Regions from separate parts of the Streptomyces sp. NPDC007162 genome, predicted to be linked through region 2. Evidence: predicted binding sites of a transcription regulator. Region 2 holds the regulator's gene; each other region holds the start of a gene.

What was found. The regulator HrcA, encoded in region 2, represses chaperone genes, less so after heat shock. The targets are predictions, from matches to a motif close to TTNGCACTCNGNNNNNCNGAGTGCNAA.
Region 1: groES (co-chaperone GroES) is a predicted target of HrcA. The motif match lies at 1,851-1,877, and genes of this name have one in related genera.
Region 3: groL (chaperonin GroEL) is a predicted target of HrcA. The motif match lies at 2,363-2,389, and genes of this name have one in related genera.

Annotation. Positions count from the first base shown of each region.
Region 1 is NZ_JBEYFC010000095.1:502-5,487, forward strand. Features, by position in the region: gene ABZ646_RS14345 (polysaccharide deacetylase family protein) at 88-1,008, shown strand; gene ABZ646_RS14350 (polysaccharide deacetylase family protein) at 1,098-1,808, shown strand; gene groES (co-chaperone GroES) at 2,024-2,332, shown strand; gene groL (chaperonin GroEL) at 2,470-4,095, shown strand; gene ABZ646_RS14365 (ester cyclase) at 4,365-4,986, opposite strand, start outside.
Region 2 is NZ_JBEYFC010000005.1:28,687-33,672, forward strand. Features, by position in the region: gene dnaJ (molecular chaperone DnaJ) at 1-544, opposite strand, end outside; gene hrcA (heat-inducible transcriptional repressor HrcA) at 545-1,561, opposite strand; gene ABZ646_RS01285 (MBL fold metallo-hydrolase) at 1,736-2,458, shown strand; gene ABZ646_RS01290 (DUF3097 domain-containing protein) at 2,493-3,308, shown strand; gene hemW (radical SAM family heme chaperone HemW) at 3,320-4,552, opposite strand; gene ABZ646_RS01300 (SpoIIE family protein phosphatase) at 4,593-4,986, opposite strand, start outside.
Region 3 is NZ_JBEYFC010000003.1:34,833-39,818, forward strand. Features, by position in the region: gene ABZ646_RS00790 (alpha/beta hydrolase) at 1-375, shown strand, start outside; gene groL (chaperonin GroEL) at 577-2,199, opposite strand; gene ABZ646_RS00800 (cold-shock protein) at 2,534-2,737, opposite strand; gene ABZ646_RS00805 (MoaD/ThiS family protein) at 3,207-3,482, opposite strand; gene thrC (threonine synthase) at 3,531-4,814, opposite strand; SAM riboswitch class I at 4,833-4,979, opposite strand.

The DNA.
Region 1 (4,986 bases), on a different contig from region 2:
GTCATTGTCGGCCAGTCGGTGGATGGTCCGCCTCCGACGGCGGTGTCTGCCCCGGTTCGCGGCGGCGGCCTGGAAGGATCCGACGCCATGCGAGCAGTCGTACAAAATGACAAAAATAGGTCGAAGAGGGGTGGGGGGCGGAAGAGCGCGGTGCTGCTCTCCGTACTCGCCTTCTGCGCCGGTGCCGTCGTGTGCGGCTGCGCCGGGACCGGGGAGAGCCCCGACGTCCGCCCCGCCGCCGGCCGGCAGGCCCACCGGGCGGCCCCCGCCCCCGCCCTCGACCCCCACGCCGCCCTGGTCGCCGCCGCCCGGCGCTGGGGCCTTGACGCGGTCCCGCTGCGGCCCCCGGCCCCGCCGAAGCACAAGCCGAGGATCACCGCTCGCGACGGGTTCGAGGTGGACGGCCAGGTCGAGGACGACCTGCCGCCGGTCTTCACCACGATCCCGACCCGGCAGAAGGTCGTCTTCCTCACCATCGACGACGGCGCGAACAAGGACCCGGACTTCCTGCGGATGATGACCGAGCTGAAGATCCCGTACTCGGCCTTCCTCAGCAACTACCTGGTCAAGGACGACTACGGGTTCTTCCGCACGATGCAGGCCGAGGGGCACACCCTCAACAACCACACCCTGACCCACCCCTACCTGCCGGGCCTGTCCTACGACGAGCAGAAGCACGAGATCTGCGGCATGCAGACGATCATGAAGAAGCAGTTCGGCAGGGCGCCGACGGTCTTCCGCCCGCCCTACGGCAACTACAACGGCGACACCCTGCGCGCCGCCAAGGCCTGCGGCATCAAGTACGCGCCGATCTGGGACGAGGAGGTGTTCGTCGACCACTGGGAGTACCGCGAGTGGGACCGCAGCCTGCACCCCGGCGACATCGTGCTCACCCACTTCCGGGGCCGGGACGACTGGGACGGCACGATGGTCGACGACATGCGCCGCTTTCTGAACAAGGTCACCCGTGACGGCTACGCGGTGGCGCGCCTGGAGGACTACCTGTGAGCCGACCGGGGGCGACGGCCGCGTTGCTGACCGCCGCCCTCCTCCTGGCCGCCTGCGCGCCGTCCGTCGATCCCATCGAACGGCTGGGCATGAAGGCCGCCGACCGGGTACGGCCGCACGGCCCGGCCGGCGCCCAGCCGTACCGCCGCTGGGGCCTGAGCGCCCCGCTCTCCCCGGCCCCGCGCCCCCCGTCCCACCCGCTCTCCTTCCGGGCGGCCCTGCCCCCGGTCGTCGACCACGTCGCCACCGCCGACCGGGTCGTGTTCCTCACCTACGACGACGGCGCCGAGAAGGACCCGCGTTTCGTGGACATGGTCCGCGAACTTCGCCTCCCGGTCAGCCTGTTCCTCACGGACAGCGTGGTCGGCCCCGGCTACGGTCACTTCGCCCGCCTCCAGTCCGTCGGCGCCGGCGTCCAGAACCACACCCTCGACCACCCGGCCATGCCCGGCCTGCCCTACGCCGGCCAGCGCGCCGAGATCTGCGGCCAGCAGGAGAAGCTGAAGTCCCGCTTCGGCATCCGCCCCCGCCTCTTCCGGCCGCCCTACGGCACCTACGACCGCACCACCCTGCGCGCGGCGGCCGACTGCGGGGTGACGGCGGTGGTGCTGTGGCGGGCGGCGATGACTCCGGACGGCATCACCTACCGGAGCAAGGACAGGCAGCTCCGTCCCGGTGACATCATCCTGGTGGGTCCGGACGAGGCCATGGGGCCGACCCTGAGGGAGCGCACGACCCGGCTGCTGCGCCGGGTCCAGGCGAGCGGCCTGACGGTGGGACGGCTGGAGGACTACCTCTGAGGGGTACGAGACGTCGGATTTCCGACGCCGCGCCGGACGTAATTGGCACTCCGCTTGACCGAGTGCTAATCGCGGTCATAGTCTCGGCTCTGGCACTCGGCAGATGAGAGTGCCAACAACGCGACGGGCAGGTCCGGCACCCGCGACGACGGATCCACCTGGTCGCCACCTCAGACAGTTAACCCCGTGAGATCTCCGAAGGGGGAGGTCGGATCGTGACGACCGCCAGCTCCAAGGTTGCCATCAAGCCGCTTGAGGACCGCATCGTGGTCCAGCCGCTCGACGCCGAGCAGACCACGGCCTCCGGCCTGGTCATCCCGGACACCGCGAAGGAGAAGCCCCAGGAGGGCGCCGTCCTCGCCGTGGGCCCGGGCCGTTTCGAGAACGGCGAGCGCCTGCCGCTCGACGTCAAGGTCGGCGACGTCGTGCTCTACAGCAAGTACGGCGGCACCGAGGTGAAGTACAACGGCGACGAGTACCTCGTCCTCTCGGCTCGCGACGTGCTCGCGATCATCGAGAAGTAAGCCTGCGACTTACCACCTCAAGCACTCCGCTTGAATCCGTTTGAAGCTGCGCCCCTGGTTCCCGCGATCCTTTAAGAAGCCGGGCGCCCGGGGCGCAGTCTTGTTCACCCGAGAATTCCGAGAGGGCTCCCGCTGCCATGGCGAAGATCCTGAAGTTCGACGAGGACGCCCGTCGCGCCCTTGAGCGCGGCGTCAACAAGCTTGCCGACACGGTGAAGGTGACGATCGGCCCCAAGGGCCGCAACGTCGTCATCGACAAGAAGTTCGGCGCCCCCACCATCACCAACGACGGTGTCACGATCGCCCGTGAGGTCGAGCTCGACGACCCGTACGAGAACCTCGGCGCGCAGCTGGTGAAGGAGGTGGCGACCAAGACCAACGACATCGCGGGTGACGGTACGACCACCGCCACCGTGCTGGCCCAGGCGCTGGTCCGCGAGGGCCTGAAGAACGTCGCCGCCGGCGCCTCCCCGGCCGCCCTGAAGAAGGGCATCGACGCCGCCGTCGCCGCCGTCTCCGAGGACCTGCTCGCGTCGGCCCGCCCGATCGACGAGAAGTCCGACATCGCCGCCGTCGCCGCGCTGTCCGCCCAGGACCAGCAGGTCGGCGAGCTCATCGCCGAGGCGATGGACAAGGTCGGCAAGGACGGTGTCATCACCGTCGAGGAGTCCAACACCTTCGGTCTGGAGCTGGACTTCACCGAGGGCATGGCCTTCGACAAGGGCTACCTGTCGCCGTACTTCGTGACGGACCAGGAGCGCATGGAGGCGGTCCTGGAGGACCCCTACATCCTGATCAACCAGGGCAAGATCTCCTCCATCGCGGACCTGCTGCCGCTGCTCGAGAAGGTCATCCAGGGCAACGCCTCGAAGCCGCTGCTGATCATCGCCGAGGACGTCGACGGCGAGGCCCTGTCCACCCTCGTGGTGAACAAGATCCGCGGCACCTTCAACGCGGTCGCGGTCAAGGCCCCCGGCTTCGGTGACCGCCGCAAGGCGATGCTGCAGGACCTGGCGATCCTCACCGGCGCCACGGTCATCTCCGAGGAGGTCGGCCTCAAGCTCGACCAGGTCGGCCTGGACGTGCTCGGCTCCGCCCGCCGCGTCACCGTCACCAAGGACGACACCACGGTCGTCGACGGTGCCGGCAACTCCGCGGACGTCACCGGCCGCGTCGCCCAGATCAAGGCCGAGATCGAGAACACCGACTCCGACTGGGACCGCGAGAAGCTCCAGGAGCGCCTCGCGAAGCTGGCCGGCGGCGTGTGCGTGATCAAGGTCGGCGCCGCCACCGAGGTGGAGCTGAAGGAGAAGAAGCACCGTCTGGAGGACGCCATCTCCGCGACCCGCGCCGCGGTCGAGGAGGGCATCGTCTCCGGTGGTGGCTCCGCGCTCGTCCACGCCGCGAAGGTCCTGGAGGGCGGCCTCGGCAAGACGGGCGACGAGGCGACCGGTGTGGCCGTCGTCCGCCGCGCCGTCGTCGAGCCGCTGCGCTGGATCGCCGAGAACGCCGGCCTGGAGGGTTACGTCATCACCTCCAAGGTCGCCGAGCTCGAGAAGGGCCAGGGCTTCAACGCCGCCACCGGCGAGTACGGCGACCTGGTCAAGGCCGGCGTCATCGACCCGGTCAAGGTCACCCGCTCCGCCCTGGAGAACGCCGCCTCCATCGCCTCCCTCCTCCTCACGACCGAGACCCTGGTCGTCGAGAAGAAGGAAGAGGAGGAGCCCGCGGCGGCCGGCCACTCCCACGGCCACTCCCACTGAGCACCGCCTCAGCACTTCCCGAAGCCCCCGCCCCCGGTCGTCCGCCGGGCGCGGGGGCTTCGCCCTTTTGGGCTTCGGCCTTTTTTTGGGGGGGTGCTGCGCCGGATCGACGACGAGCACCGGCTCGGCCACCGGGCCACCGAGAAGGAAGACGCGATCATCAAGGCCCGGTACCACTGCTGGGTGCCGCGCCGCCGCACAGCGGTCGAGGAAGCCCCCGCTCCGTATCCGGAGCGGGGGCTCGCCCCTCGCGGGCTTTCACTGTGGGCTCAGTTCTCCAGCGCGTCCAGTGCTCCGAGCCGGCCCATCAGCCCGAGCCGGTCGTACTGCCACCAGCCCTCGGCGATCTTCCCGCTGTCGTCGAAGCGGTGCACCGTGGTGCCGGTCATGGTGACCCGCCGTCCGGTGTTCGGCAGTCCCAGGAACTCGCCCTTCTGCACCCCCGCCAGGACCCACCGGCTGCACACCCGGTCACCCTGGGCGATCTGGTCCTCGATCAGGAATCTGAAGTCGAAGGCGTCCCGCCATATCCCGAGCTCGCGCCGCAGCGCGTCCATGCCGATGGTGTCCTGGTCGTCGGCCGGATCGTGACCGTGGTAGTTCTCGGCGACCAGGCCGTCCAGCGGAGCCAGCGGACCGGCCGCGGCGAACGTCTCGAAGAACCGCCGCGCGGTGTCGACGTACATCCGCTCGTCGCGCACCACGTCCAGGTCGGTGAACTTCGGCATCTGGTCGCAGAGCGCCAGCAGCTCGTGGAAGACCTTGTCGGTCTCCGGAAGCCGCGAGTTGCGCATCGCCTCCTCGTACGACGGGAACTCCACGATCTCGACGACGTGCGACGCGTCCGAGCGGTCCGTGCCGACCACCGCGTGCGTCGCCGTCCGCTTCCCC
Region 2 (4,986 bases):
TCATGACCTGACCCAGGAACGACCGCGTCACCTGCGAGACCTCACCGCGGCCCCGGCACATGTCACACGTCTGGGCGGTGGTGCCCGGCGCCGCGCCCTCACCGTTGCAGGTGTTGCAGACGACCGCCGTGTCGACCTGGATGTCCTTGGTCGTGCCGAAGGCCGCCTCGTCGAGCTCGACCTCGATCCGGATCATCGCGTCCTGACCGCGCCGCGTCCGCGACCTCGGCCCACGCTGCGACGCCGTACCGAAGAACGCGTCCATGATGTCCGAGAAGTTCCCGAACCCACCGGCGCCGAAGCCGCCCGCGCCCCCGCCGCCGCTCTGCGACAGCGGGTCCCCGCCGAGGTCGTAGACCTGCTTCTTCTGCGGGTCGGAGAGCACCTCGTAGGCGGCGTTGATCTCCTTGAACCGCTCCTGGGTCTTCGGATCCGGGTTGACGTCCGGGTGCAGCTCGCGCGCGAGCCGACGGAAGGCCTTCTTGATCTCTTCCTGCGACGCGTCGCGGCGCACGCCGAGAACGGCGTAGTAGTCCGTGGCCACTTACGACTCCGCCAGGATCTGTCCGACGTACCGTGCCACCGCTCGTACCGCTCCCATCGTTCCCGGGTAATCCATGCGGGTCGGTCCGACCACGCCGAGCTTGGCGAGTGCCTCGCCGCCCGAACCGTAACCGACCGACACCACGGACGTGGAGTTGAGTCCCTCATAGGCGTTCTCGTGACCGATGCGTACGGTCATGCCCGAATCCCCCGCCTCGCCCATGAGTTTGAGGAGGACGACATGTTCCTCCAGAGCCTCCAGGACGGGCCGGATCATGAGGGGAAAGTCATGTCCGAAGCGGGTGAGATTGGCGGTACCGCCGATCACCAGCCGCTCCTCGTTCTCCTCGACGAGCGTCTCCAGCAGGGTGGAGAGCACCGCCGTGACCGTACCGCGGTCCTCGGCCTCGAAGGCGTCCGGCAGGTCCTCCACCAGCCGGGGCACGTCCGAGAACCGGCGGCCCGCGACCCGGCTGTTCAGCCGCGCCCGCAGATCCGCCAGGGACGCCTCCCCGAACGGCGCCGGACAGTCGACCAGCCGCTGCTCGACCCGCCCGGTATCGGTGATCAGCACCAGCATCAGCCGCGCGGGGGCGAGCGCGAGCAGTTCCACGTGCCGCACGGTCGACCGGGTCAGCGAGGGGTACTGCACCACGGCCACCTGCCGCGTCAGCTGGGCCAGCAGCCGGACCGTGCGCGCCACGACGTCGTCGAGGTCGACGGCGCCGTCCAGGAAGCTCTGGATGGCCCGCCGCTCGGGCGCGGTCATCGGCTTGACACCGGCCAGCTTGTCGACGAACAGCCGGTAGCCCTTGTCGGTGGGGATCCGCCCCGCGCTGGTGTGCGGCTGGGCGATGTACCCCTCGTCCTCCAGGGCGGCCATGTCGTTGCGGACGGTCGCCGGCGAGACACCGAGGTTGTGCCGTTCGGTCAGGGCCTTCGAACCCACCGGCTCCTCGGTGCCGACGTAGTCCTGGACGATGGCGCGCAACACCTGGAGTCTGCGTTCACTCAGCATCCCGCGCCACACCTCCAGAAAGTCGTCCCCGCGGCCTTTCGGGTCTTTCGTCTGGCACTCTGCGAGCCCGAGTGCCAGCATCCCCGGCCCAGTGTACGGCCGACGGGTACTGACTGGGCAAGGTCGGTACGGGGACGAGGCGGACCCGTCGCGTTCTGCGGCTAGCGTCGCGGTATGACAGTGACTTGGGAAGAGCTGGGCTGGGAGCGACTGGCCGAGGGGGTCGGCCGGTGCCGACTGCCCGGCTGGGACTGCACGGCGGGGCTGGTCCTCGGGGCGGGCCCGGCCCTCATGGTGGACGCCGGGTCGAGTCTCGCGGAGGGCGCGCGGTTGCGCACCCAGGCGCAGGCGCTCGCCGACCGTCGTGTGACCCATCTCGCGCTCACCCATCCCCATTTCGATCACGTCCTCGGGGCGGCGGCGTTCGCGGGCGCGGACCTGTACGCGGCGGTGGGCGCGGAGGCCGTCCTCGCGCACGACCGTGAGGGGCTGCGCCTGGACGCGGTCCGCAACGGCCTGCCGGCCTCGGAGGCCGAGGAGGCGGCCGACGCCCTCCCCGCGCCCCGCCACCTGGTCTCCGGCGAGTGGACCCTCGACCTCGGCGACGGCCGCCAGGCCCTGCTCGCCAACGTGGGCCCCGGCCACACCGCCCACGATCTCGTGGTCCTCGTCCCCGGCGACCCCGAGGTGGTGTTCTGCGGCGACCTGGTGGAGGAGTCCGGCGACCCGCAGGCCGGCCCCGACGCCGTACCCTCGCAGTGGCCCGCGGCCCTGGACCGCCTCCTGACCCTCGGCGGCGAACGCGCCCTGTACGTCCCCGGTCACGGAGCGGTGGTCGACGCGGCGTTCGTACGGGCCCAACGCGACGCCCTGGCGGCGCGTTTCGGCGTGTCGTAGGCGCACCGGATCCGCTTCTCCTATCGTCATCCGAATGCGCCAGTACTCCCCCGACCTGACCCCGCCGTGGAAGAAGCCGAAGCCGGTGCCCGAGGTGGCCGCCGAACCCGGCCTGGTGGTGGAGGAACCCGGCACGGGCTTCTGCGGCGCGGTGATCCGCTGCGAGGCGGGCACGGTCACCCTGGAGGACCGCTTCGGCAAGCACCGCGTCTTCCCGCTGGAGCCGCGCGGCTTCCTCCTGGAGGGCCGGGTGGTCACCCTCGTACGGCCCGCCTCCGGGGGCCCGGCGCGCCCCTCGCGTACCGCCTCCGGCTCGGTCGCGGTCCCCGGCGCACGCGCGCGTGTCGCCCGCGTCGGCCGCATCTACGTGGAGGGCCGCCACGACGCGGAACTGGTCGAGAAGGTGTGGGGCGACGACCTGCGCATCGAGGGCGTGGTCGTGGAGTACCTGGGGGGCGTCGACGACCTGCCGTCGATCGTGACCGAGTTCGCACCGGGCCCGGACGCCCGGCTGGGTGTGCTGGTGGACCACCTGGTGCCGGGCACGAAGGAGTGGCGCATCGCCCAGTCGGTGACCGGGGAGCACGCCCTGGTGGTCGGCCACCCGTACATCGACATCTGGGAGGCGGTGAAACCGGCGTCCCTGGGGATCGACGGCTGGCCCCGCGTCCCGCACGGCCAGGACTGGAAGACGGGCGTGTGCCGGGCGCTGGGCTGGCCCTCGGACAACACCGGCGCGGTGTGGCAGGCGATCCTCGCGCGCGTGAGCTCCTACAAGGACCTGGAGCCGGAACTGCTGGGCCGCGTGGAGGAGCTGATCGACTTCGTCACGGGCAGCGGTGACGCCTGACGTCCTCGCGATCAGTCCACCAGGTCCCGCACCACCGCGTCCGCCAGCAACCGCCCCCGCAGCGTCAGCACGGCCCGTCCCCCGTCGTACGCACCGCTCTGAAGCAGCCCCTGCCCCAGCGCCCGCCGCGACGCCGCGAGCCCCTCCCCCTTCAGCAGCGCCAGCGGCACCCCCTCCCGCAGCCGCAGCTCCAGCAGGATCCGCTCCACCCGCCGGTCCTCGTCCGACAGCACCTCGCGTCCGGCCCCCGGCGACCGCCCCGACGCCAGCGCCGCCGCGTACGCCCCCGGATGCTTGACGTTCCACCAGCGCACCCCGCCCACGTGCGAGTGCGCCCCCGGCCCGGCACCCCACCAGTCGGCGCCCCGCCAGTACAGCTCGTTGTGCAGACAGCGGCCCTCTTGCGAGGTCGCCCAGTTGGACACCTCGTACCAGTCGAAACCCGCCTCGGCCAGCACCGAGTCGGCGATCAGGTACCGGTCGGCGTGCACGTCGTCGTCGGTCATCGGCACCTCGCCCCGGCGGATCCGCCGCGCCAGCTGCGTGCCCTCCTCGACGATCAGCGCGTATGCCGACACATGGTCGGGACCGGCCCCGATCGCCGCGTCCAGGGAGGCCCGCCAGTCGTCGTCGGACTCACCGGGCGTGCCGTAGATCAGATCCAGGTTGACGTGCTCGAAACCGGCCGCGCGGGCCTCGGCCACGCACGCCTCGGGGCGGCCCGGCGTGTGGGTGCGGTCCAGCACCCGCAGGACGTGCTGCCGCGCGCTCTGCATGCCGAAGGAGATCCGGTTGAAGCCGCCCTCCCGCAGGGCCGCCAGATACGCCGGGCCGACGGACTCCGGGTTCGCCTCCGTGGTGACCTCGGCGTCCGCCGCGAGCCCGAACTCGTCCCGGATCGCGCCCAGCATCCGCACGAGATCACCGGCGGCCAGCAGCGTCGGCGTACCGCCCCCGACGAACACGGTCCGCACCTCGCGCGGGTCGTCACCGAGGACCTTCCGGGCCAGCCTGACCTCGTCGACCAGCGTGTCCGCGTAGTTGTCGCGGGAGGCGAGCACCCCACCGGTGCCGCGCAGCTCGGTCGCCGTGTACGTGTTGAAGTCGCAGTAGCCGCAGCGGGTCGCGCAGTAGGGGACGTGCAGGTAGAACCCGAGGGGGCGGGTGGCGGCACCGACCAGCGCGGACGCCGGGAGCGCGCCGTCGTCCGGGACCGGTTCACCGTCGGGAAGTGCGGAAGGCATGTCCCCCATTGTCCCGCACCGGCACCACTCGTCCGTCCGGTCACTGCGCCTGGAGCACCAGCAGCGCCAGGTCGTCCTCGGGCTGGCCGCCGCCGAACTCGTGGACGAGCCGTCTGATCCGCTCGGCGATCAGCTCGGCGCTCAGCCCCGCACAGCCGGCCAGCGCCTGGGCGAGCCCGTCCCCGTCGTCGAACTGCCGGGATCCGGAGCGGCGCTCCGTGACCCCGTCCGTCACGCACAGCAGGCTGTCGCCCGGCGCGAGCTCGATGGTCTCGCTGGTGTACGTCTCGTCCTCGACGACCCCGAGCAGGGTCTGCGGCCCGGCGGCGGTACGCACCTGTCCGTCGGGGCCGAGCAGCAGCGGCAGCGGATGCCCTGCGGAGGCGAGGGTGCAGCGGACACCGCCGCCTTCCAGAGGGGTCAGCTCGCCGTAC
Region 3 (4,986 bases), on a different contig from region 2:
GCCGCGGGCGACCTGGACACGGCCGTCCGCGTGAACCTGGACATGTGGCTGCGCGGACCGGCCCGCGGCTGGGACGACGTCGCCGACGGACTGGCCGACCGGCTCCGCGGCCCGCTGCGCACGTCGCTGGTGAACCAGGACGTGGTGGGCGAGTACTCCCAGGGGCCCACGGCCGGCGACCTCACCGGCGTCTGCGTGCCCACCCTGGTGGGGATCGGCAAGCTCGACGTCACCGACTTCCAGGACATCGCCCGCCGTTACGCCGCCGGGATACCCGGCGCCACCCTGGTCGAGTTCCCCACCGCCGCACACCTGATCGCACTGGACGCGCCCGCCGAACTCATCGCGACGCTGGGCGCGTTCCTCGCCCGTTAGGGGCTGTCGGGACCCGCCTGCGGCATTGCCGCCGGTCACCGACATCGCGCAGCCTCCGGCCGGGAGGCGCCCCCACCGTGTCGCCCGCCGCGGCAGCGGCTGCCCGGCCGCGTGGGACCCGGGTACGGCGAAGGGCGGCACCCCCTGCCGAACAGGGGGTGCCGCCCTCGGTGCTGCGCGGGAACCGCCGAGCCGTCAGGCTCAGAAGTCCATGTCACCGCCCGGCATGCCGCCCGGGGCGGCCGCGGCGGCCTTCTCCGGCTTGTCGGCGATGACGGCCTCGGTGGTGAGGAACAGCGCGGCGATGGAGGCGGCGTTCTGCAGGGCGGAACGCGTCACCTTCGCCGGGTCGATGATGCCCTCGGCGACCAGGTCGACGTACTCACCGGTCGCGGCGTTCAGGCCGTGACCCGGGGTGAGGTTGCGGACCTTCTCCACCACGACGCCGCCCTCGAGGCCGGCGTTGACGGCGATCTGCTTGAGCGGGGCCTCCAGGGCGAGCTTCACGGCCTGCGCGCCGGTCGCCTCGTCACCCTCCAGCTCCAGCTTCTCGAAGACCTGGGAGGCCTGCAGCAGGGCCACGCCACCACCGGCGACGATGCCCTCCTCGACGGCCGCCTTCGCGTTGCGCACGGCGTCCTCGATGCGGTGCTTGCGCTCCTTGAGCTCGACCTCGGTCGCGGCACCGGCCTTGATGACGGCGACGCCACCGGCGAGCTTCGCGAGGCGCTCCTGGAGCTTCTCGCGGTCGTAGTCCGAGTCGGACTGCTCGATCTCGGCGCGGATCTGGTTGACCCGGCCCTGGACCTGCTCGGTGGAGCCGGCGCCGTCGACGATGGTGGTCTCGTCCTTGGTGATGACGACCTTGCGGGCGCGGCCCAGCAGGTCGAGGGTCGTGTTCTCGAGCTTGAGACCGACCTCCTCGGAGATGACCTCGCCGCCGGTGAGGATGGCGATGTCGTTCAGCATCGCCTTGCGGCGGTCGCCGAAGCCCGGGGCCTTGACGGCGACGGACTTGAAGGTGCCGCGGATCTTGTTGACGACCAGGGTCGACAGGGCCTCGCCCTCGACGTCCTCGGCGATGATCAGCAGCGGCTTGCCCGACTGCATGACCTTCTCCAGGAGCGGGAGCAGGTCCTTGACGGAGCCGATCTTGGAGTTGGCGATCAGGATGTACGGGTCGTCGAGGGACGCCTCCATACGCTCCATGTCGGTGGCGAAGTACGCCGAGATGTAGCCCTTGTCGAAGCGCATACCCTCGGTGAGCTCCAGCTCCAGACCGAAGGTCTGGGACTCCTCGACGGTGATGACGCCTTCCTTGCCGACCTTGTCCATGGCCTCGGCGATGAGCTCGCCGATCTGGGTGTCGGCGGCGGAGATGGAGGCCGTGGAGGCGATCTGCTCCTTGGTCTCGACATCCTTGGCCTGCTCGAGCAGGGCACCGGAGACGGCCTCGACGGCCTTCTCGATACCGCGCTTGAGGGCCATCGGGTTGGCGCCGGCGGCTACGTTGCGCAGACCCTCCTTGACCAGGGCCTGGGCGAGAACGGTCGCGGTGGTCGTACCGTCACCGGCGACGTCGTCCGTCTTCTTGGCGACTTCCTTGACCAGCTCGGCGCCGATCTTCTCGTACGGGTCCTCGAGCTCGATCTCCTTGGCGATGGAGACACCATCGTTGGTGATCGTGGGGGCGCCCCACTTCTTCTCGAGGACGACGTTGCGGCCCTTGGGGCCGAGCGTCACCTTGACGGCGTCCGCGAGCTGGTTCATGCCGCGCTCGAGGCCGCGCCGCGCCTCCTCGTCGAACGCGATGATCTTGGCCATGTGAAGTGGTCCCTCCAGGACTGGGGGTGAGTCTTCAGGACCGCGCCCGCGCCCGCGACGGACGGCTCGCCGACCCGTGGGTTCCTTTGCCCCACCCGGCCTGCGGGCCTCACCGACCCGGTCCTTCTTTGTCACTCTCACCTTCAGAGTGCTAACGCAATGATTAGCACTCGGCCTAGGCGAGTGCAAGCGCCTCTCGGGTATCGGGCGGCGCGCTCAGCCGCCCGCGAACACCCGCGCGGCAACCCCCGGGGACACGGAGCGGGACCCTCCGGGGGACACGGCGAAGGGCCCGCCCCCTGACGGGAGCGGGCCCTTCCTCGTGTGTGCCGTTTCAGGCGGTGACGCGAACCATGTCGGCCTGCGGGCCCTTCTGACCCTGCGAGATCTCGAACTCGACCCGCTGGCCCTCTTCCAGGGTGCGGTAGCCGTCCATCTGGATCGCGCTGTAGTGGACGAACACGTCCGCACCACCGTCGACCGCGATGAAGCCGTACCCCTTCTCCGCGTTGAACCATTTGACGGTGCCCTGAGCCATGCCTAACTCCCCTATTACTGGCCCTTGCACAGATCCACACTTCGCGGATCCGGGTCAGACCTCACCCCCCATTGGTTGGGGGCGTGCGCCGGAACGCGTCGACCGCGGCTGAATGTATCTGTCCAACTGCCGTCTGCAACAGGTCAATCGGACGAGAATTCTGGGCGGGAAGGGTCCGGAATGTAGCGAGAATTCGGCTGAATTCAGGGCAAGTCGGGCCCCATAAAAGCCACGAAAGCCGCATATGACCCACACACTTTGGCTACTTCTTGGCAGGCCCGCGGTATCCAATAACAGGGCCCGCGCCCCGGTGATCGGGACCGTGTTCCCCAACTGTACCGCGCTCAACCACACAGAATTGCCCCCTCCGCTTCTCTTGCGGAGGGGGCAATCCCATTCACGATCGGTGATGTCTGTTACCGAAGGTAATGTTCGGTCATTCGGCCATCACGTCAGGCAGGTCAGCGGCTCAGCCGCCGGCGACGGCCGGGATGATGGAGACGCCGGCACCGTCCGGCGTGACCGTCTCCAGACCCTGCTCGAATCGCACGTCGTCGTCATTGACGTACACATTGACGAACCGGCGCAGCTTGCCCTGGTCGTCGAGAACGCGGGCGGCGATCCCGGTGTGGTTCTTTTCCAGGTCCGCGATGACCTCGCCGAGATTGGCGCCTTCCGCGGCGACCTCGGCCCGGCCGCCGGTGTAGGTACGCAGGATGGTGGGGATGCGAACGGTGACGCTCACTGTTTAAACCTCCGGTCCGGGCAACGCCCTGCTTTTTCTGCCATCGACTCAGGCGAGCCCGGCCTCGTGGAAAGACTCGAGATTCGGGCGGATGGTCGCGGTGAGTCCCGTACCCGCGACCGCGTCCAGCGTCTTCAGTCCGTCACCCGTGTTGAGTACGACGACCGACTTCGTCGGATCGATGAGCCCGTTCTCGATGAGCTTCCTGGTGACTCCGACCGTCACTCCGCCCGCGGTCTCCGCGAAGATGCCCTCGGTCCGCGCGAGCAGCTTGATGGCGTCGACGACCTGCTCGTCCGTCACGTCCTCCACCGCGCCGCCGGTGCGCCGGGCGATGTCGAGGACGTACGGGCCGTCCGCCGGGTTGCCGATGGCGAGGGACTTGGCGATGGTGTTCGGCTTCTGCGGCCGGACCACGTCGTGACCCGCCTTGTACGCGGTGGACACCGGCGAGCAGCCCTCCGCCTGCGCACCGAAGATCTTGTACGGCCTGTCCTCGACGAGCCCGAGCCTGATCAGCTCCTGCAGCCCCTTGTCGATCTTCGTGAGCTGGGAGCCGGACGCGATCGGGACGACCAGCTGGTCCGGGAGCCGCCAGCCGAGCTGCTCGCAGATCTCGTACGCGAGGGTCTTGGAGCCCTCGGCGTAGTACGGCCGCAGGTTGACGTTGACGAAGCCCCAGCCCTCGCCGGCCGGGTCGCCGATCAGCTCGGAGCAGAAACGGTTCACGTCGTCGTAGTTGCCCTCGATGCCGACGAGCTCGCCGCCGTAGATCGCGGCCATGACGACCTTGCCCTGCTCCAGGTCGTGCGGGATGAACACGCAGGAGCGGAAGCCGGCCCGGGCCGCGGCCGCGCCGACGGCGCCGGCCAGGTTGCCGGTGGAGGAGCAGGAGAGCGTGGTGTAGCCGAAGGCGCGGGCGGCCTCGACGGCCTGGGCGACGACCCGGTCCTTGAAGGAGTGCGTCGGGTTGCCCGAGTCGTCCTTCACGTACAGCCCGCCGGTGACGCCGAGCTCCTTGGCCAGGTTGTCGGCCTGGACGAGCTTGGTCCAGCCCGGGTTGATGTTCGGCTTGGTCGCCACGTCCGCGGGGACGGGCAGCAGCGGCGCGTAGCGCCAGATGTTCGCGGGTCCCGCCTCGATCCGCTTGCGGAGCTCCTCGGTGTCGTAGGCCGAGAAGTCGTACGCGATCTCCAGCGGGCCGAAACACTCCTCGCAGGCGAACACCGGGCCGAGCGGCACGCGGTGACCGCACTCCCGGCAGGACAGCGCCGTGGCGGGGCCGAGGTCTACCGTCTTCGGGGAATCGGTTGCAACAGTCTGCGCAGCCATGTGAGGGGAGGCCCTTTCTCCTCATCTTCCTCACGACGCATCTCGCCGTGAGACGGATTTGGCACCTTCCCTAGCCGGGAGCCTCACCACGACGACGTGGAAAGACCGGCTGGAGGGTTGCCGGGGCTTCATCGGGCCGTATCCCTCTGCCCCTCTGGATGAGCGGTATTCG